DNA from 4 places in the Bradyrhizobium sp. USDA 4354 genome. Region 2 is predicted to be linked to each of the others. Evidence: riboswitches for the same ligand, from Rfam matches in the RefSeq annotation. Region 2 holds a riboswitch; each other region holds the start of a gene.
What was found. Region 2 has a riboswitch for cobalamin ahead of ACVIIV_RS30955 (DUF1636 family protein). Riboswitches for the same ligand answer to the same signal wherever they lie in the genome.
Positions count from the first base shown of each region.

Region 1: it holds a riboswitch for cobalamin, as region 2 does, so the genes downstream of both, ACVIIV_RS16485 (ribonucleoside-diphosphate reductase subunit alpha) here and ACVIIV_RS30955 (DUF1636 family protein) in region 2, are expected to answer to the same signal.
Region 3: it holds a riboswitch for cobalamin, as region 2 does, so the genes downstream of both, metE (5-methyltetrahydropteroyltriglutamate--homocysteine S-methyltransferase) here and ACVIIV_RS30955 (DUF1636 family protein) in region 2, are expected to answer to the same signal.
Region 4: it holds a riboswitch for cobalamin, as region 2 does, so the genes downstream of both, ACVIIV_RS24330 (TonB-dependent receptor) here and ACVIIV_RS30955 (DUF1636 family protein) in region 2, are expected to answer to the same signal.

Region 1 covers NZ_JBSSDC010000001.1:3,566,724-3,570,931, forward strand. The annotation lists one part of gene ACVIIV_RS16470 (IS630 family transposase) at 1-167, shown strand, start outside; one part of gene ACVIIV_RS16470 (IS630 family transposase) at 169-771, shown strand; gene ACVIIV_RS16475 (hypothetical protein) at 1,394-1,636, opposite strand; gene ACVIIV_RS16480 (hypothetical protein) at 1,810-1,965, shown strand; cobalamin riboswitch at 2,220-2,437, shown strand; gene ACVIIV_RS16485 (ribonucleoside-diphosphate reductase subunit alpha) at 2,560-4,208, shown strand, end outside.
Region 2 covers NZ_JBSSDC010000001.1:6,625,346-6,629,553, reverse strand. The annotation lists gene ACVIIV_RS30965 (cobyric acid synthase) at 1-1,406, opposite strand, end outside; gene cobO (cob(I)yrinic acid a,c-diamide adenosyltransferase) at 1,414-2,049, opposite strand; cobalamin riboswitch at 2,090-2,310, shown strand; gene ACVIIV_RS30955 (DUF1636 family protein) at 2,405-2,779, shown strand; gene cobW (cobalamin biosynthesis protein CobW) at 2,776-3,810, shown strand; gene cobN (cobaltochelatase subunit CobN) at 3,810-4,208, shown strand, end outside.
Region 3 covers NZ_JBSSDC010000001.1:3,615,033-3,619,240, reverse strand. The annotation lists gene metE (5-methyltetrahydropteroyltriglutamate--homocysteine S-methyltransferase) at 136-2,481, opposite strand; cobalamin riboswitch at 2,585-2,787, opposite strand; gene ACVIIV_RS16650 (nodulate formation efficiency C protein) at 3,998-4,208, shown strand, end outside.
Region 4 covers NZ_JBSSDC010000001.1:5,254,766-5,258,973, forward strand. The annotation lists gene ACVIIV_RS24315 (adenylate/guanylate cyclase domain-containing protein) at 1-468, shown strand, start outside; gene ACVIIV_RS24320 (hypothetical protein) at 592-768, shown strand; gene ACVIIV_RS24325 (hypothetical protein) at 1,337-1,594, shown strand; cobalamin riboswitch at 1,698-1,911, shown strand; partial or broken gene ACVIIV_RS24330 (TonB-dependent receptor) at 2,026-4,208, shown strand, end outside.

The DNA.
Region 1 (4,208 bases), 3.1 Mb from region 2:
GTCACAAGCCGAAGGCGGTGTCGGGAGACCACGCAGTCTGGCTGTCGCAGCGGATCAAGGACGGCGATTTCACTATACGCGGTCTCGTTGCCGAGCTTGCCGGTCGCGGTCTGAAGGTCGACTACCACTCGGTGTGGGACTTCGTGCATGCCGAGAAGCTCAGCTTCAAAAAAAAGCGTGGCGGCTGGCGAACGCGATCGAGCCGAGGTCGCGCGGCGGCGAGCCCAGTGGGCAAAGTATCAAGGACGCGTCGAAGCTGAACGGCTGGTTTTCATCGACGAGACCTGGACCAGGACCGATATGGCCCCCTTGCGGGGATGGGCGCCGCGCGGGAGCAGACTTCACGCAAAGGTCCCCCACGGCCGCTGGAAGACCATGACCTTCCTGGCGGCCCTGCGCCACGACCGGATCGATGCGCCATGGTTCATCGAGGGGCCAATCGATGGCGTGAGCTTCCGCACCTATGTCGAGAAGGTTCTCCTGCCGACCCTTCAGCCCGGCGACATCGTCGTCCTGGATAATCTCGGCAGTCACAGGAGCAAAGCCGTCCGCCAGCTCATCCGTTCAGTCGGGGCCAAGCTCTTCTTCCTACCAAAATACTCGCCCGACCTGAACCCGATCGAACAGGTCTTTGCCAAGCTCAAGCACCTCGTCCGCAAAGCTGCCGCGCGAACCGTCGACGCGGTCTGCGCCGCAATCGGCCACGCACTCGATGCCTTCACCGCCGATGAATGCGCCAACTACCTCAGAAATTCAGGGTATCGAACTTAATGCCATCGCGCTTTAGTGCAAAACAGCCGAATGCTCAGGTGATTTGGGATGGCATGTCGCGAACTGGGGCTTTGCAGTGTCCATCAGAAGAGGAGCCTCTTCTGATGCCCCTGATCGCGCTCGATCTTTTGCTCGATGGTCCTGCATCAGCCGAGTCCTTGGTATTTCGAAAGTGAGACCGGATGGACTTTACCTCAACTCGCGGGGGCTCCAGCAGTCGGGCAGCGCGGGCCCGCAAGAGAACTTATCGGTTTCCCGTCCGCAGACGCAGCGGCTTTCGAACAGCAGTTGACGGAGATCGCCAATGCAGGTGGCGGCGTGCCGATGCAAGTCTCCGTTCATCAAGTCGGCGCATCCTTACCTGAGGGACAGCCCCTTAGGGAGGCGGTAACACGAATACTCGATGCTACCGCATTTCGGAAGGTCTCCGGCGATGCTGATCGCCGCCGGGCCCGCGCCGACCACGAGAACGTCCCAGACGCGGTCGTCGTCCACGCCGTTCACACCTCATCCTGACGAAACTGATGGCGGGGCGGCGTGGTCCGTTCGGGCGGCGCTTCGAGGCCCGCTTGGGACAGAGTCGGCTCCGGTGTCCGCTCCCGCAGCGACTCGATCCGGGTAATCAAGGCAACTTTTTTTCGTTCGGAGCCGGCATTCGCGCGATCGCGGCCAGTCTCCACGTGGACTGTTCCGGGAAGCCAACGTCGCGCAGTGCCTGCGGCGTTTGGCGTGGTTCGACCATCCCGAGCGTTGCCCACAGCTGAGCCATCTTGTCAATGCGCTCGTAATACGTGCGGCCGCGAACGTCGCGCAGCCAGTCCTCCCGCAGCAACGCGTGCTGGAGACGTTGCAGCCCTTGGGTCATCAAACGGATCGGTGACGTTAGCGCTCGCTCGCTCGAAAGCGGCAGAGCTCAGCACTTGGTCGGGCACGCGCGCGCCCCAGAAGCTCGGGAATGACAAATATGTGCTAGGGGAGTAATCGGCGCTGGAGTTGCACGATGCTTCGTCGGTCTGCCAGGGCAGGCCGAGCCAGCGCGTGAGCGCATTCCTGGGTGGCCAGGGCGCCTTTACATTTAAGATCGTGGCGCGGATCGGGCTGCGCAGCGCAGCATGGCTGATCGGCCTCGTTGCCGTCTGCGAGATTGTCCGGCTGCTCAATCCGCTCGGGCGTGGTCGTACGATCTCGACTTGAACGACGAGGCGTGACGACATCGCGTCTTTGGACTTTTCCGTCAGGGAGGCACGGCGCGATCTGCGCCGTGCATCGAGGAGCACTTCGTACGCTCCTCGGCACCGAACCGCAGGGCGCGTTGACGAGCACGATCTTCGCGCGGCTCGGGCGCAGCACGGCTTAGGTCTTGCCAAGCCGCCCGCCGAAATTCCCGCATTCCACAGCCAATCTGAGCGGAAGCTCAAACGAATCGTTGACACTCGCTCGCGAATATCACCACATGTGGGCGTCACGGTTCCGCTAGATCGCAAGATTTAGTGGCTAAGAGGGAAGCCGGTGAACTGCGCCAGAAGGCGCGGAATTCCGGCGCTGCCCCCGCAACTGTCAGCAGCGAGCTGCCTCCGACAATCGTCACTGGTGCTTTCGTGCCGGGAAGACGGGATGCGAGCGACGACCTGCGAGCCAGGAGACCTGCCGTGACGATCTGAACGTCCACGGGCGGGGTGTCCGGCGGTCGCTTGCATGCACCGTCCGGCATTTTGCTGCGGGCGTTTCTGCAGCGTCCTTCCCTATCAGCCCCGTTCAAATACAACGCGCGCATCACGGGGCCTATTGATGTCACTGAACCTTCACGACGCGGAAACTTCCTCCGCACCCATCATCCAGTTGCGTCCACAGTCGCTGGCGCCCGCTTCGAGCGAGCCGGCCATGCAGATCATTCGCCGCAACGGCAAGGTCACGCCGTTCGATTCCGCCAAGATCGCGGTTGCCATGACCAAGGCGTTCCTCGCGGTCGAGGGCACCACCGCGGTTGCCTCGCGCCGCGTCCATGAGAGCGTCGAGCAGCTCACAGTTGAAGTTGTCAGCGCGCTGATGCGGCGGGCCGGCGAGGGGCGTACGTTCCATATCGAGGACGTGCAGGACCAGGTCGAGCTCGCCTTGATGCGCAGCGAGCACCACAAGGTCGCGCGCGCCTATGTGCTGTACCGCGAAGAGCGAGCGCGCCAGCGAGCCGAGGAGGCAGCCACCGAGGCGACCCCTGCCGCGGCGCCGTCACTCCATGTCACGCTCCCCGACGGCTCGCGCGTTGGTCTCGATAGCAGGCGCCTCGCGCTGATCATCGGTGAAGCCTGCGCCGGCCTCGATGGTGTGTCTGCCGCCCCCGTTCTGGCCGAGACCACCCGCAACCTCTACGACGGCATCAGCCAGGAAGAGCTGGCGCTGGCCTCCATCATGGCCGCGCGCACGCTGGTCGAGCAGGAACCGAACTACGCCTATGTCAGCGCGCGTCTGTTGCTCGACAAGCTTCGCGGCGAAGTGCTGTCCTATGTCCATGGCGCCCCGACGTCCGCCTCGCAGGCGGATATGGCAACCCGCTATGGCGAGTATTTCCCGGCCTATGTGAAGACCGGCATCACGGCCGAGCTGCTCGATCCTGATTTGGCCCGTTTCGACCTCGGCCGGATCGCCGCCGCGCTCAAGCCGGAGCGCGACCTGAACTTCCAGTTCCTCGGCCTCCAGACGCTCTACGACCGCTACTTCATGCACGTGCGCGGAAAGCGCATCGAATTGCCCCAGGCCTTCTTCATGCGCGTCGCGATGGGGCTGGCGGTCCGCGAGATCGATCGCGAAGCCAAGGCGATCGAGTTCTACGATCTGCTGTCGTCGTTCGACTTCATGGCCTCGACTCCGACACTGTTCAATTCGGGTACGCTGCGCCCGCAGCTGTCCTCCTGCTTCCTCACCACCGTCTCCGACGATCTCGACAGCATCTTCAAGTCGATCAAAGACAATGCGCTGCTCGCAAAATACTCCGGCGGCCTCGGCAACGACTGGACGCCGGTCCGCGGCCTCGGCGCCCATATCAAGGGCACCAACGGCGAAAGCCAGGGCATCATCCCGTTCCTGAAGGTCGCCAACGACACCGCGATCGCCGTCAACCAAGGGGGCAAGCGCAAAGGCGCGGTGTGCGCCTATCTGGAGACCTGGCACGTCGACATGGAGGAATTCCTCGATCTGCGCAAGAACACCGGCGACGATCGTCGCCGTACCCACGACATGAATACCGCCAACTGGGTGCCGGACCTCTTCATGCAGCGTGTCGACACCGATAGCGAATGGACACTGTTCTCGCCGGACGAGACGCCGGACTTGCATGATCTCTACGGCGAGGCGTTCAAGTCGGCCTACGAGGCCTACGAGGCAAAGGCGAAGGCCGGCGGCATGCGCGTGTTCAAGACGGTCCGCGCGACCGATCTCTGGCG
Region 2 (4,208 bases):
TCGATGTGATCGGCGAGGGCGTCGAGCGCGCTTTCCACTCTGGCGTGATAGGGCTCTTCGCCCGCGGGAATGTCGAGCTTCGCCAAGAACGCCTTGCGGAAATCGTCCGACGTGAACAGGCCATGCAGATAGCTGCCTTGCACCCGCCCATCCGGCGAGACCGCGCCTTCCGGCCCGCCGTTCAGTTTCGCGAACGGGCGGGCGCAATCGGGGCCCTCGGTGCGACCGATATGGATCTCGTAGGCTTCGATCGGCTGCTCCGTGGCGGCATGCACGGCCACAACCCGCGTCAACGTCTTCTGCGGGCTCATCACTGTCTTCACGTCCAGAAGTCCGAGGCCCGGTGTCTCGCCCGCAGCGCCTTCGATGCCATCGGGATCGGCGACGCTGTGCCCCAGCATCTGATAGCCGCCGCAGAGGCCGAGCACATGACCGCCCCTGCGGTAGTGCGCGAGGAGATCGATGTCCCAGCCTTGCGCGCGCAGGAAGGCGAGATCGCCGCGGGTGGATTTGGAGCCGGGAATGACGACGAGGCGCGCGTCGCCGGGGATCGCGTCGCCCGGACGCACCATCACGAGATCGATGCCCGGCTCGAGCTTGAGCGGATCGAGATCGTCGAAATTGGCGATTCGCGACAGCGCGAGGCAGGCGATCTTGCATTGGCCCGGCTTGCGCGCATCGCGCAGGCCGAGCGCATCCTCGGCGGGCAGCTCGCCGGCGCGCGAAAACCAGGGCAGCACGCCGAGGCCGCGCCAGGACGTCTTCTGCTCGATCAGCCTGTAGCCGTCATCGAACAGCGTGGGGTCGCCGCGGAACTTGTTGATGACGAAGCCCTGGATCATCGCGGCATCGTCGGGGTCGATCACCGTCTTGATGCCGACAAGCTGGGCAATGACGCCGCCGCGGTCGATGTCGCCGACCAGCACGACCGGCACGTTCGCCTTGCGCGCGAAGCCCATATTGGCGATGTCGGCCTTGCGCAAATTCACCTCGGCCGGGCTGCCGGCGCCCTCGACTAGCACGAGATCAGAGCGCGCCTTCAACCGCTCGAAACTTTCGAGCACTGCACCCATCAGCGACGGCTTCATCGCCGCATAGTCTCGCGCACGGGCGGTCGCGATGCGCTTGCCGTGAACGATGACCTGCGCGCCGACATCGGTCTCGGGCTTGAGCAGCACCGGGTTCATGTCGGTGTGCGGCTCGACGCCGGCGGCGAGGGCCTGAAGCGCCTGGGCACGGCCGATCTCGCCGCCGTCGATGGTGACGGCGGCATTGTTCGACATGTTCTGCGGCTTGAACGGGAGCACGCGCAAGTCCCGCCGCGTGAAGGCGCGGGCCAGGCCGGCGACGATGAGCGATTTGCCCACGTCCGAGCCGGCCCCCTGGATCATCAGCGCGCGTGCCATCGTGCCTTCAGAACTCGACGCCGGCCTGAGCCTTGATGCCGGAGCGGAACGGGTGCTTGACCAGCGTCATCTCGGTGACGAGGTCGGCGATCTCGATCAACTCGTCCTTGGCGTTGCGCCCGGTGAGCACGACATGCGTCATCGGCGGCTTCTGCGTCGTGAGGAATTCGACCACCTCGGCGACGTCGAGATAGTCGTAGCGGAGCGCGATGTTGATCTCGTCGAGCACGACCATGCGCAGCCGCTCGTCAAGGATCAGCTCCTTGGCCTTCTCCCAGCCGGCGCGTGCGGCGGCGATGTCGCGGGTGCGGTCCTGCGTCTCCCAGGTGAAGCCTTCGCCCATGGCGTGGAACTGACAGAGATCGCCGAAATGGCCGGTGAGCAGCCGCCGCTCGCCGGTATCCCAGGCGCCCTTGATGAATTGCACCACCGCGCAAGGCAAGCCATGGGCGACGCAGCGGACGATCATGCCGAAAGCGGAGGAGGATTTTCCCTTGCCGGCGCCGGTGTGGACGATGATCAGGCCCTTTTCGCCGCTCTTGGTCGCCATGATCTTGTCGCGGGCGGCCTTCTTCTTCGCCATTTTCTGGGCGTGCCGGGCGTCGGTTTCCTCGGTTGTTTGGGTATCCGGTTCAGGCGTCATCGGTCCCGGTCCTTCGGCTTGACAAGTGGCGGCCACCGGCAAATGGTGGTCCGGCGTTGGTTCCTGTCCTATGACAGGCGAAGAGGGAATGCGATAGGGTCCGAATCGGCAAGATTTGGATCCAAACTGCAGCCGCCCCCGCGACCGTGACCGGAGAGATGCCCGAAGCCACTGATTCCCTTTGGAATCGGGAAGGCGGGGATCGAAGGGCCAAAACCCTGCTCCGCAAGCCGGGAGACCTGCCAGCGCGGACGAGTTTTGGACCGGCGGACGGGGTGTTCCGCGACGGGGAAACGGGCCTTCTGAAGAATGGTCCGTGTGCCTCATCGCCTCCCGCTGTTATCTGGAAGAGGCGATGACCGTCACACTTCACGTCTGCATCACCTGCCGCGCCGGCCAGACGCTCGGCGAGGGCGAGACCACGCCCGGCAAGCGCCTGCATGGTGCGATCGTCGACGCGGGCGTGCCCGACGGCGTCAATGTGGTTCCCGTCGAATGCCTGTCGGCCTGCAGCCAGGGCTGCTCGGTCGCGCTCAGCGCGCCCGGCCGCTGGTCCTATGTCTATGGCCGCCTGTCGGATACGAACGCGCGCGACGTGGTCGCAGGCGCTGCGGCCTATGCCGCTGCGCCGGATGGCATCGTGCCCTGGCGCAGCCGGCCGGAAATATTCCGCAAGCAATCGCTTGCCCGCATTCCCCCCATCCCCGTCGTGCCGGAGGCCGCCGAATGAACTCGCTCGCAAAAGTCCCGGTGACGGTGGTCACCGGTTTTCTCGGCTCCGGCAAGACCACGCTGATCCAGCACCTGCTCAGCAATGCGAACGGCAAGAAGCTCGCGGTGCTCGTCAACGAGTTCGGCAGCGAGGGCGTGGATGGTGAGATCTTGAAGTCCTGCGCCGACGCCAATTGCCCGGAGGAGAACATCGTCGAGCTCGCCAATGGCTGCATCTGCTGCACGGTGGCCGACGATTTCATTCCGACCATGGAGCAATTGCTGGCGCGACCGGTGCGGCCCGATCACATTCTGATCGAGACCTCGGGCCTGGCGCTGCCAAAGCCGCTGCTGAAGGCGTTCGACTGGCCGGAAATCCGCTCGCGCATCACGGTCGATGGGGTGATCGCGCTGGCTGATGCCGAAGCTGTGGCCGCCGGCCGCTTCGCGCCAGATCCGGCGGCTGTCGAAGCGCAGCGCGCGGCGGACGAGAATCTCGACCACGAGACGCCGCTGTCGGAGGTGTTCGAGGACCAGATCGCCTGCGCGGACATCGTGCTGCTGACCAAAGCCGACCTTGCGGGCGTGGCTGGAATCGAAGCCGCCAAGGCGGCGATCAGCGCCGAGATGCCGCGCCGCGTGCCGATGCTGCCCGTGACGGATGGCGCGATCGATGCCCGCGTCATCCTCGGCCTTGGCGCGGCGGCCGAAAATGATCTCGCCGCGCGGCCCTCGCATCATGATGGCGAGGAGGAGCACGAGCACGACGATTTCGCCTCGGTCGTGATCGATCTTCCGGAAGTTGCTGACGTCGATGCGCTGGTCGCTTCCGTGCAGCGTCTGGCGCGCGAGCAAAACGTGCTGCGCGCCAAGGGCTATATCGCAGTCGCGGGCAAGCCGATGCGGTTGTTGCTGCAAGCGGTCGGCGAGCGCGTGCGCCACCAGTTCGACAAGCCCTGGGCCGCGGGTCTCAGGCAGTCAAAGCTCGTCGTGATCGGCGAGCATGGCGACATCGATGAGGCCGCGATCAGGTCAGGATTAGCTATCTGATGCACGTCGTCTTCCGCGAGAGCCGCGGTCTCGAGGAGACCGCGACGCCAAGAGACATCGGCCAGGACCCGGCCGATCTCGTGGTGCTCTCGTATTCGGATTCCGATCTCGCCGCGTTCGCGGCCGGCTGGCGGCGTGGCCAGGGCAGCCTGCCGTCGCTGCGGCTCGCGAATCTTTCCGAGCTCCGCCATCCGCTGTCGGTCGACACCTATGTCGAGCGCACGCTGTCGCAGGCGCGCGGCATCCTGGTGCGCCTGATCGGCGGTGAGTCCTACTGGCCGTACGGGCTCGCAGCCCTGCAACAGCTCGCCAAGGACCGTAACATCGTGCTGGCCGTGCTGCCGGCCGATGGGCGCGATGACCCGCGGCTGGACGCGTATTCGACCTTGCCGGTCTCG
Region 3 (4,208 bases), 3.0 Mb from region 2:
CGCTCCTCCCAGACTTTCGCCCGGCCCGCGAAGCGGGGCCGGGCTTTTTTTGTGTTCCCAAACGCTCCATCGATTATCGAGAGCGCAAATGACCGCAAGAGGATCAGCTTTGTCGAGAAGAGAGCCAAGCCCGGATCAACGGCCTCGCGGATCGAATGCAGCCCGCAGTTGGCGGGCGGCAGCGACCATGTTCGCTAGCGCCGGCCGAACCTCCTCCCATTTGCGCGTCTTCAGGCCGCAGTCCGGATTGACCCAGAGCTGCGTATCCTGCAGCCGGGTCCGAGCCAACGCCATCAGCTCCTTCATTTCGCTGGTCTCGGGAACGCGTGGAGAGTGGATGTCGTACACGCCCGGCCCGATCTGATTTGGATACTCGTAGTTCCTGAACGCGTCGAGTAGTTCCATTTTCGAGCGCGACGTCTCGATCGAGATGACATCTGCGTCCATTGCAGCGATCGCACCGATGATGTCGTTGAACTCCGAGTAGCACATATGTGTGTGAATTTGCGTTTCATCGGCGACGCCCGATGAGCAGATGCTGAAGCAATCCACGGCCCAGTCGAGATAGGCCGTCCAATCCGATCGACGCAACGGCATTCCTTCGCGCAGTGCGGCTTCGTCGATCTGGATCATTGTCGCACCAGCATTCTCGAGATCGCGAACTTCGTCTCGGATCGCGAGCGCAATCTGGCGGCAGACCTCGCTTCTGGGAATATCATCGCGAACAAAGGACCAGTTCAAGATCGTCACCGGTCCGGTCAACATCGCCTTCATCGGCTTCCTCGTTAGTGATTGCGCGTAGCGCCACCAGTCCACCGTGATAGGCCTCGGCCGCACTACATCGCCAAACAGGATCGGTGGCCTGACGCAGCGCGAGCCGTAGGACTGCACCCATCCGTTCCTGGTAAATGCGAAGCCGGCGAGTTGCTCGCCGAAGTACTGCACCATGTCATTGCGCTCGAACTCGCCGTGCACGAGGACGTCGAGACCGATGTCCTCCTGCCAACGTACGGCGCGCGCAGTCTCCTCCTTGAGGAACCTGTCGTATTGCTCGTCACTTATCGCGCCTCGCGCATGCGCCGCACGGGCATTCCGGACCTCTGTGGTCTGCGGAAACGATCCGATGGTCGTGGTAGGAAAAGCCGGTAGTCCGAAACGGTTGCTTTGGATCTCGGCACGACGGGCAAATGGGCTGGCGCGCCGACGCATGGTCTGATCGATCGCTTTCATCCGTACAGCGACATTGGCATCACGGATTTTCGGCGAAGACCGGCGGCCACTCGCGGCACATTCCGACTCGGCAAGAGATAGCGCAACATTCTGGTCGCCTGCGAGTGCCCGCGCCAGGATCGTAAGCTCCCGCATCTTCTGGACCGCGAAAGAAAGCCAGCTCTTGACGTCGGAAGCGAGCCCGGTTTCGAGTTCAACATCGACCGGCACATGAAGCAGCGAGCAGGATGGAGCAATCTGTACACGATCCTTGCCGAGCTTCTCAATCGCGGGTTCGAGCCGCTGGCGCAGCGACGACAAATTCGACCGCCATACATTCCGGCCGTCGACGACACCGAGCGACATGACGAGATCACTTCGGCCGCCAGCGATGATCTGGTCCAACAACTGTGGCGCTCGAACCAGATCGAGGTGCAGTCCGGCAACCGGCAGGCTCAAGGCGGTGTCCAAATTGTCCCCGAGCTCGCCGAAATAGCTGGCAACTAAGATCTTGATGGCCGGCCCCTCCTTGGTGAGCCGGTCATAGGCATGTCGCAACGATTGTCGCGCCCTCTCATCCAGATCAAGAACCAGGCAGGGTTCGTCGAACTGAACCCAATTTGCCCCACGTCTGGCCAATTCCTGCAGAACCTCGATATAGGCCGGTATCAGTTCATCCAGTAATGAGAGTGGCTGGAACGCAGGATCGGGACTCTTGCCGAGCTTTAGGAATGTGACCGGCCCGATCAGGACAGGGCGGGTCTGAAAGCCAAGGGCCTTGGCTTCGTCATACTCCTCGATCGGCTTGCGAGAGCATAGCCTAAAAGTCTGTCCCCTGTGAAACTCGGGGACCATGTAGTGGTAGTTGGTGTCGAACCACTTGGTCATCTCCTGCGCGGGTGCGCCAAATCCGCGCGGTCCGTGACCGCAACTCGCATCCTGATCGTCGCATTGTGATCCGCGGGCCATAGCGAAGTACGTCTTGAGCGAAATGGATTCGGCGTTCGAGGCGTAGATCTCCGGGATGGCGCCAACCATGAAACTTGTGTCGAGCACCTGGTCATACAGCGAGAAATCGTTCGATGGAATGACCGTGACTCCGATAGATCTCTGACGAGCCCAGTTCGCGGCACGCAGGCCAGCTGCGTCCTCGAGCAACTGCTGTTCGCTGCTTTTTCCGGCCCAATAGCTTTCTAGAGCGAGTTTGAGCTCGCGCCTTGGACCGATGCGTGGCGTTCCGAGCGTGGCAACCGGAAGGGAGAGAAGAGACATAGCGTTAACCCCATGTTGGGGGCAAAGGCCAGGGCGGACGCAGGCAGGGGAAGTCGCGCGGTGCGACGGCTGCTTGGCGCACCACCGGGACACCCCGCCCGTGGACGAATATATTGTCGGGGCAGGTCTCCTGGCTCGCGGTTCATCGCTGCTGTCCGGCCTTCCCGAAGCCGCGCAGGCTTCAGTGACATCGTTGGACAGCGGCTCGCCGCTCACAGTTGCGGGGGCAGCGCCGGCATTTTCACCGGCTTCCCTCTTAGCTCCGGATCAAGTGGAAACCGGAGAACCTCGACGACTTGGATTATCGGCAAGAGAAGTCTTCCGTCAACCTCTCAGATTATGTCTCAAGCTGATGCTGCGAGATCTGCTACGCGAATGATCGTGCATCTCTATCGTTGAGACGATGTAGAAGCGCTCTCCAATCAGCGATATCGGAATGACCATCGCAGCTGCCCGCGGGCCGCACGCCAGATCGAAGGGACAAACGCGGCTTGCGCGGTCGGGACTGCTGGCTCGAGCTGAACGCATTTGATGCGAGTCCCGGCTTCCCAACGGTTCTTGAGTACGTCCGCCATTCAGCCCCCCTTCTCGACCAACAGGATCCGTGTTGAATAAGCCCAAGACACCTGCCGAAAGCCAGCAACATACCCGGCGAGCACGTGATTTGCGGGGCCAGCCAGACCTCAAATGCTCGGCGGTGAAGATCGGCTTTCGCGTCGTTGGGCATCGAGTGCAAAGCTCAGCTGGCTGAGGCTGCTCTCGACTTCCGGAGCGCCGCATGTCGCGAAAGGAGCGCCAATCGCGCCGTGGCCCCTTGGCCGTAAGTGCCAAAAGGCATGGCAGAGATCGAAAACCCACATTCCGACAACGATAGCGAACCAAACGATTCAATGGCGGCAAACGTGCTCCCAATTCTCATTAGGAACTCGGCGCCGAGGCATTCCCCTGCGCCGTCGAATATCCAGTGCGTGACGAGGATGCATAAGCCGCGCTGGAAAGGCTGAACGGAAACATCGAAACGTGCGCAAGTCGGAAAGTCGACAAAGCGGACACAAAACCGGTGCGAATTGCCGTCTATTGCGTGGCACGAAGAATGCAGGTCCTCGGCATGCCCAGTCCCTCCTGCTGGGCATGTCCAGCACAGCAAATTGAGGCTGTCGTTGGCAGTGAAGTTAGCGGCGCGTGACATAGAGGGGAGCGCCTGCTCGCACGGGACACCGTCGGTCTCCCCGTCGCGTCGCCGCTAACTTCTTGCGCTCGCGCATAACAGGTTGAAGGTTGCTCGCTTTGGAATGACGTGTGGATGAAACCAGATAGGCTGACAGTTATGAGGAAAATGTCTGCAAGACGCGCGTTATGGTTTTGTCTCTGTCAATCCCTGATCTGCTTGGCCGGGCTGGCTCCGACGAGCAACAGTGTTCGCGCCAACGAGAGCCCCCTTATCGAAAGATTCAAGTCGACGTGGCGAGCGCAAGACGGCGAGACAATAGATGAAATTATCTCCAAGGTCTCGAAGGTGGCACAGTTCGTCCCGCGAATGTGGGGCGTCGCTGAACTTGACCAAAATGACCATGTGCTCATTTGGTGGGCCAGGCACCGAGATGAGACATTAGGCGAACAGAAGGTTATCGCCTGGAAGATCGCGCACGACGGCACGTTTCAACTTGCGTCGACTTATGCAAAGCCGATGGAATTGGGCTGGCGCGCCCTGGCGCTCTCGTTGATCG
Region 4 (4,208 bases), 1.4 Mb from region 2:
ACCGGCGAGGTCCTGACCGGCAGCATCGGTTCCGAGCTGATGATGAGCTTTACCGTGATGGGCGACGCCGTGAATCTCGCCTCGCGGCTCGAGGCCGTCAACAAGGTCTACGGCACCCGCATCCTGATCTCGCAGCCGACTGCGGATGCAATTGGATCGCGCCTCGAATTGCGCGAGATCGATCGTCTGGCGGTTGCGGGGCAAAGCGCGCCGCAGGCGATCTTCGAGGTGATGGCGAGACCAGGCGCACTCACCGATGCACAAGTGAGCCTGCGCACGCACTATGCCGAAGGTCTCGCCGCCTATCGCGCCCGGCGCTTCGACGAGGCCCGTGCAGCCTTCAACGCGGCGCTCGAGGCGGTGCCTGGCGACGGCCCCTCGCGCGCGATGCTCGGGCGCATCACCCAGTTCGCGCCCCATCCGCCGGATGCCAATTGGGATGGCGCCTGGCGGCTGGAGCAGAAATAGCCGTGGCTGCGGTCCGGTATGCCGGACCGAGAAAAAACGATGCTACTCCATAACGATGTTCGCCGTGACCTATTTCCCGGGCCTAGGTTTGACGTCCCTGAGGCGTCTAATGGGGACACGCCGATGACACATCTCGAGGACAGGCTCGAACGGTTCGAGACGCTCACCGCCGAATGCGAGCTGATTGCCAAGCTCGCCACCGACAGCACCAAGCGCGAGTTCTATTTGAGGCTCGCCGAGCAGTACCGCCAGCTGGCGGCAGATATGCGGCATGCGATCGCGACCAGGGCTGCGGCCTGAGCCGTCTGCAATCCGTTCTTAACGTTTGGCGCGCATCCTAGAAGCATGCGGGCGTCGTCTGATCGGCGATGGCTCGTGGTGGGAAGGCCGGGGTTCGTTGCAATGCAGCGTGCCTCGCGAGTGTCATTTGCCATGCCTGACAGGGCAATCCCATGCGCCTCGTTGGAGTGATCATATTCGCGCTCATGACGGCGGCCTGTGATCAGCAGGACATCACCGGCTCGACGACGCCAGTCTGTCCGATGCGAAACTACAGCTACAATCCACGCGACATGAACCAGTGTGTCAACGCCTGCAAAGCGTGCGACCGCGGCACAACCGTCACCTGCACGACCTCCTGCACCCTCAAGGGAGCTCGCTGAGCGGGGACCGCCTTCTGCCTTGCAGGGATCGCAACCGCGCGACGAGGTCGGTGAGGTCGCAACGCGATCGCCCACGAGACCTGACGGCTTGCGGATACCGGGAACCGATAGCGGCCCAGGGTCAAAGGCTGGCGGTGCTCCGGCACCGGAACGATTCACATGGATTAATCATTGAAGGGGGCGGGCGGGACGCGGAGTCCGATGGAATGGGTATGCTCGATCCCGGTCGATTTCTGGTGTCGTGCTCGCATTGCGATGCCTGGCCGATGGCGGCCAATGTGAAGCGGACGAGCTGGTCTGCGTCCCCGCACGAGGTCCGCTTCGTCTGCACGCGCTGCCGCCGCGAAGAGACCGCGATCGTCTCCGCCTCCGGCGAATTGACGCCCATCAAGCACGTCGATGTCCCGCCGCACGATGTCGCTGTCGCCTGGGCCCAGGCCCAACGTTTGCGAGGGCGGACCTGAGCGGCCGGCCGCCCTCCCATGGACCGGCATTGGCCGGTACGTCGATGCCAGCTTGCGGAGGTGACAACGGCCGCCGGTCGATTGACTCCCGGTCCGGACGACTCGTAGATTGAACGGTGACGGTTCTCCTTACGGAGATCAAAAGGGAACGTGGTGCGAGATTTCCCAACGCCGGGATCTTCTCAATGCCATGGCTGCCCCCGCAACTGTAAGCGGTGAATCTCTCGTCCTGTGCCACTGGGAATCTCGGTCCTGGGAAGGCGACGTAGAGGTAACGACCCGCGAGCCAGGAGACCTGCCGTCAGCCGTGGTCACACGCGAAGATGTCGGTCGGGGAGTACAGACATTAGCTTCACCGGAGCAATCGATCGCTCCGCCGTAAAGCCTCGTTCGCTGTGACGTGCCACTGACGTCATGCCGAGGTTATCATTGTGTCCCGTATTGTCACTGCCGCCAGGCGCTGCTGCGCCGGCATGGTTGCGGCCGTTTCCTTCCATTCGCTCGATCTCTCCATCGCCCGCGCACAGCAGGCCGTCGCCGAGCAGTTGCCGCCGGTCGAAGTGACCAAGCCTGACGATCAGAACCGTACGCGGGCCAGGGCGACCGGCGATGGCGACGCGGGGAGGCGCCGGGCGACGCCGAACGGAGCACCGAGCGGGACAGGCTCGTCCGGCTCCGGCAGCGAGGTGGTCGCCAACAATGGCGGCATCGTCGGCGCGGCCACGACCGTCATCACGGCGGCGGACATCGCGCATGCGCCCTCGCAGACGCTGGCCGAGATCATCGCGGTGCAGGTGCCGGGCGCCCAGATCACGACGTTCTATGGCGGCCAGATCGGTGCCAAGACCAATGTCGACCTGCGCGGCTTCGGCGCGTTCGCCACTGCCAACACCTTGGTGCTGGTCAACGGACGGCGGCTGAACGACATCGATATGGCGCAGGTGGATCTCTCCACCGTCCCGCTCAATTCGATCGAACGTATCGAGGTCACCCGCGGCAATTCCGGTGCTGTGCTCTATGGTGACAATGCGGTCGGCGGCGTGATCAACATCGTCACCAAAAACGGTGTCGGCGGCCCGCCCGCGACAGCGCGCATCGAGGCCGGCTTCGGCTCGTTCAACACCAGGCTGGGTAACGTCTCGACCTTGCTCAATTCCGGTCCATGGTCGACCTCGTTCTACGGCAATGCCGTCAGGACCGATGGCTATCGCGACAACAATCGATACTCCCAGGCGAACGGCGTCGGCAATCTGAACTATACGACGCCGGGCCTGACTGCTTTCCTGACCGTCACCGGTGACAATCAGGAGTTGCGACTGCCGGGCGGCCGCACGGTCGATCCGTCGATCGGCGTCGACGAGCTCGCGACCAGCCGGCGCGGGACCAGCACGCCTTTCAATTACGCCAACCAGCAGGGTTTCAGCGCGACGGCGGGCTTCACCAAGACCCTGGTCAACGGCGTCGATCTCATCGTCGACGGCGGCCTGCGCGACAAGAAACAGCAGAGCGCGTTCTTCTCGAGCCCGACGCCGGTTCCGGCTTTCTTCACGTCGACCTATGTCGAGGCCGATCTGACGACATGGTCGATCACGCCGCGCCTCAGCGTGAAGAGCCTTCTGCTCGGGATGCCGTCGCAGCTCTTGACCGGCATCGACTATTACGATGCGGGCTTTCAGCAGAACCGCGGCGCCGGCCAGGGCCTCGCCCCCTGGCACAATTACGACCTCAGGCAGCGGACGGTGGCGGGCTATGTCCAGCACACGCTGGGTGTCGCGCCGACGACCGACATCTCCTACGGCGCACGGGTGCAGAACGTCAATCTCTCGGCCCGGGACAATTTTGATCCGGCGGCTCCGTTCAATGCCGACATCGGTGCGCTTCCGCTGAGAAGCGATGAGACTCAATTTGCGCTGCACCTCGGTGCCGAGCATCGTCTCAGCGATAGCGTCGCGCTGTTCGGCCGGGTGGCGCGCGCCTTCCGCACGCCTGACGTCGACGAGCGGGTGTCGTCAGGCCCTTCATTCGACCCGTTGTTCAATCCGCTTCCGCAGACGTTTCAGCTCAAGACCCAGACCTCGCAGGACATCGAGGGCGGGCTGCGCATCAGAGGGGGGGGGGCGGACTGCAGATGCAAAGCAGTCTCTATCTGATGGACCTCGCCAGCGAGATCCATTTCAATCCGATCCTGTTCTACAACACCAATCTCGATCCGACCCGCCGTTACGGCTCGGAGACCAGTGTCGCCTATCGCATCAACGATGCACTGCTGGTGCGTTCCGGCATGGCCTATACCCGGGCTGTCTTCCGCGAAGGCATCTGGGCGGGCAACGACGTGCCGCTGGTGTCGCGCTACACCGCGAGTGCGGGCCTCACCTGGAACATCTGGCAGAACTATCTGGTGTTTGATGCCACCGCGCGTTTCTGGAGCGAGCGTCGCATGGACAATGACCAGGCCGGAACCCAGAGGCCTATCCCTGCGAATGGCACGATCGACGTCAAGCTCAGCGGTCAATATGAGCGGTACTTCTGGTCGTTCAGCGTCAACAATCTGCTAAACGCGCTCTACTACGACTATGCCATCGCAAGCACCTTCACGGATGGACGCTTCAGCGCC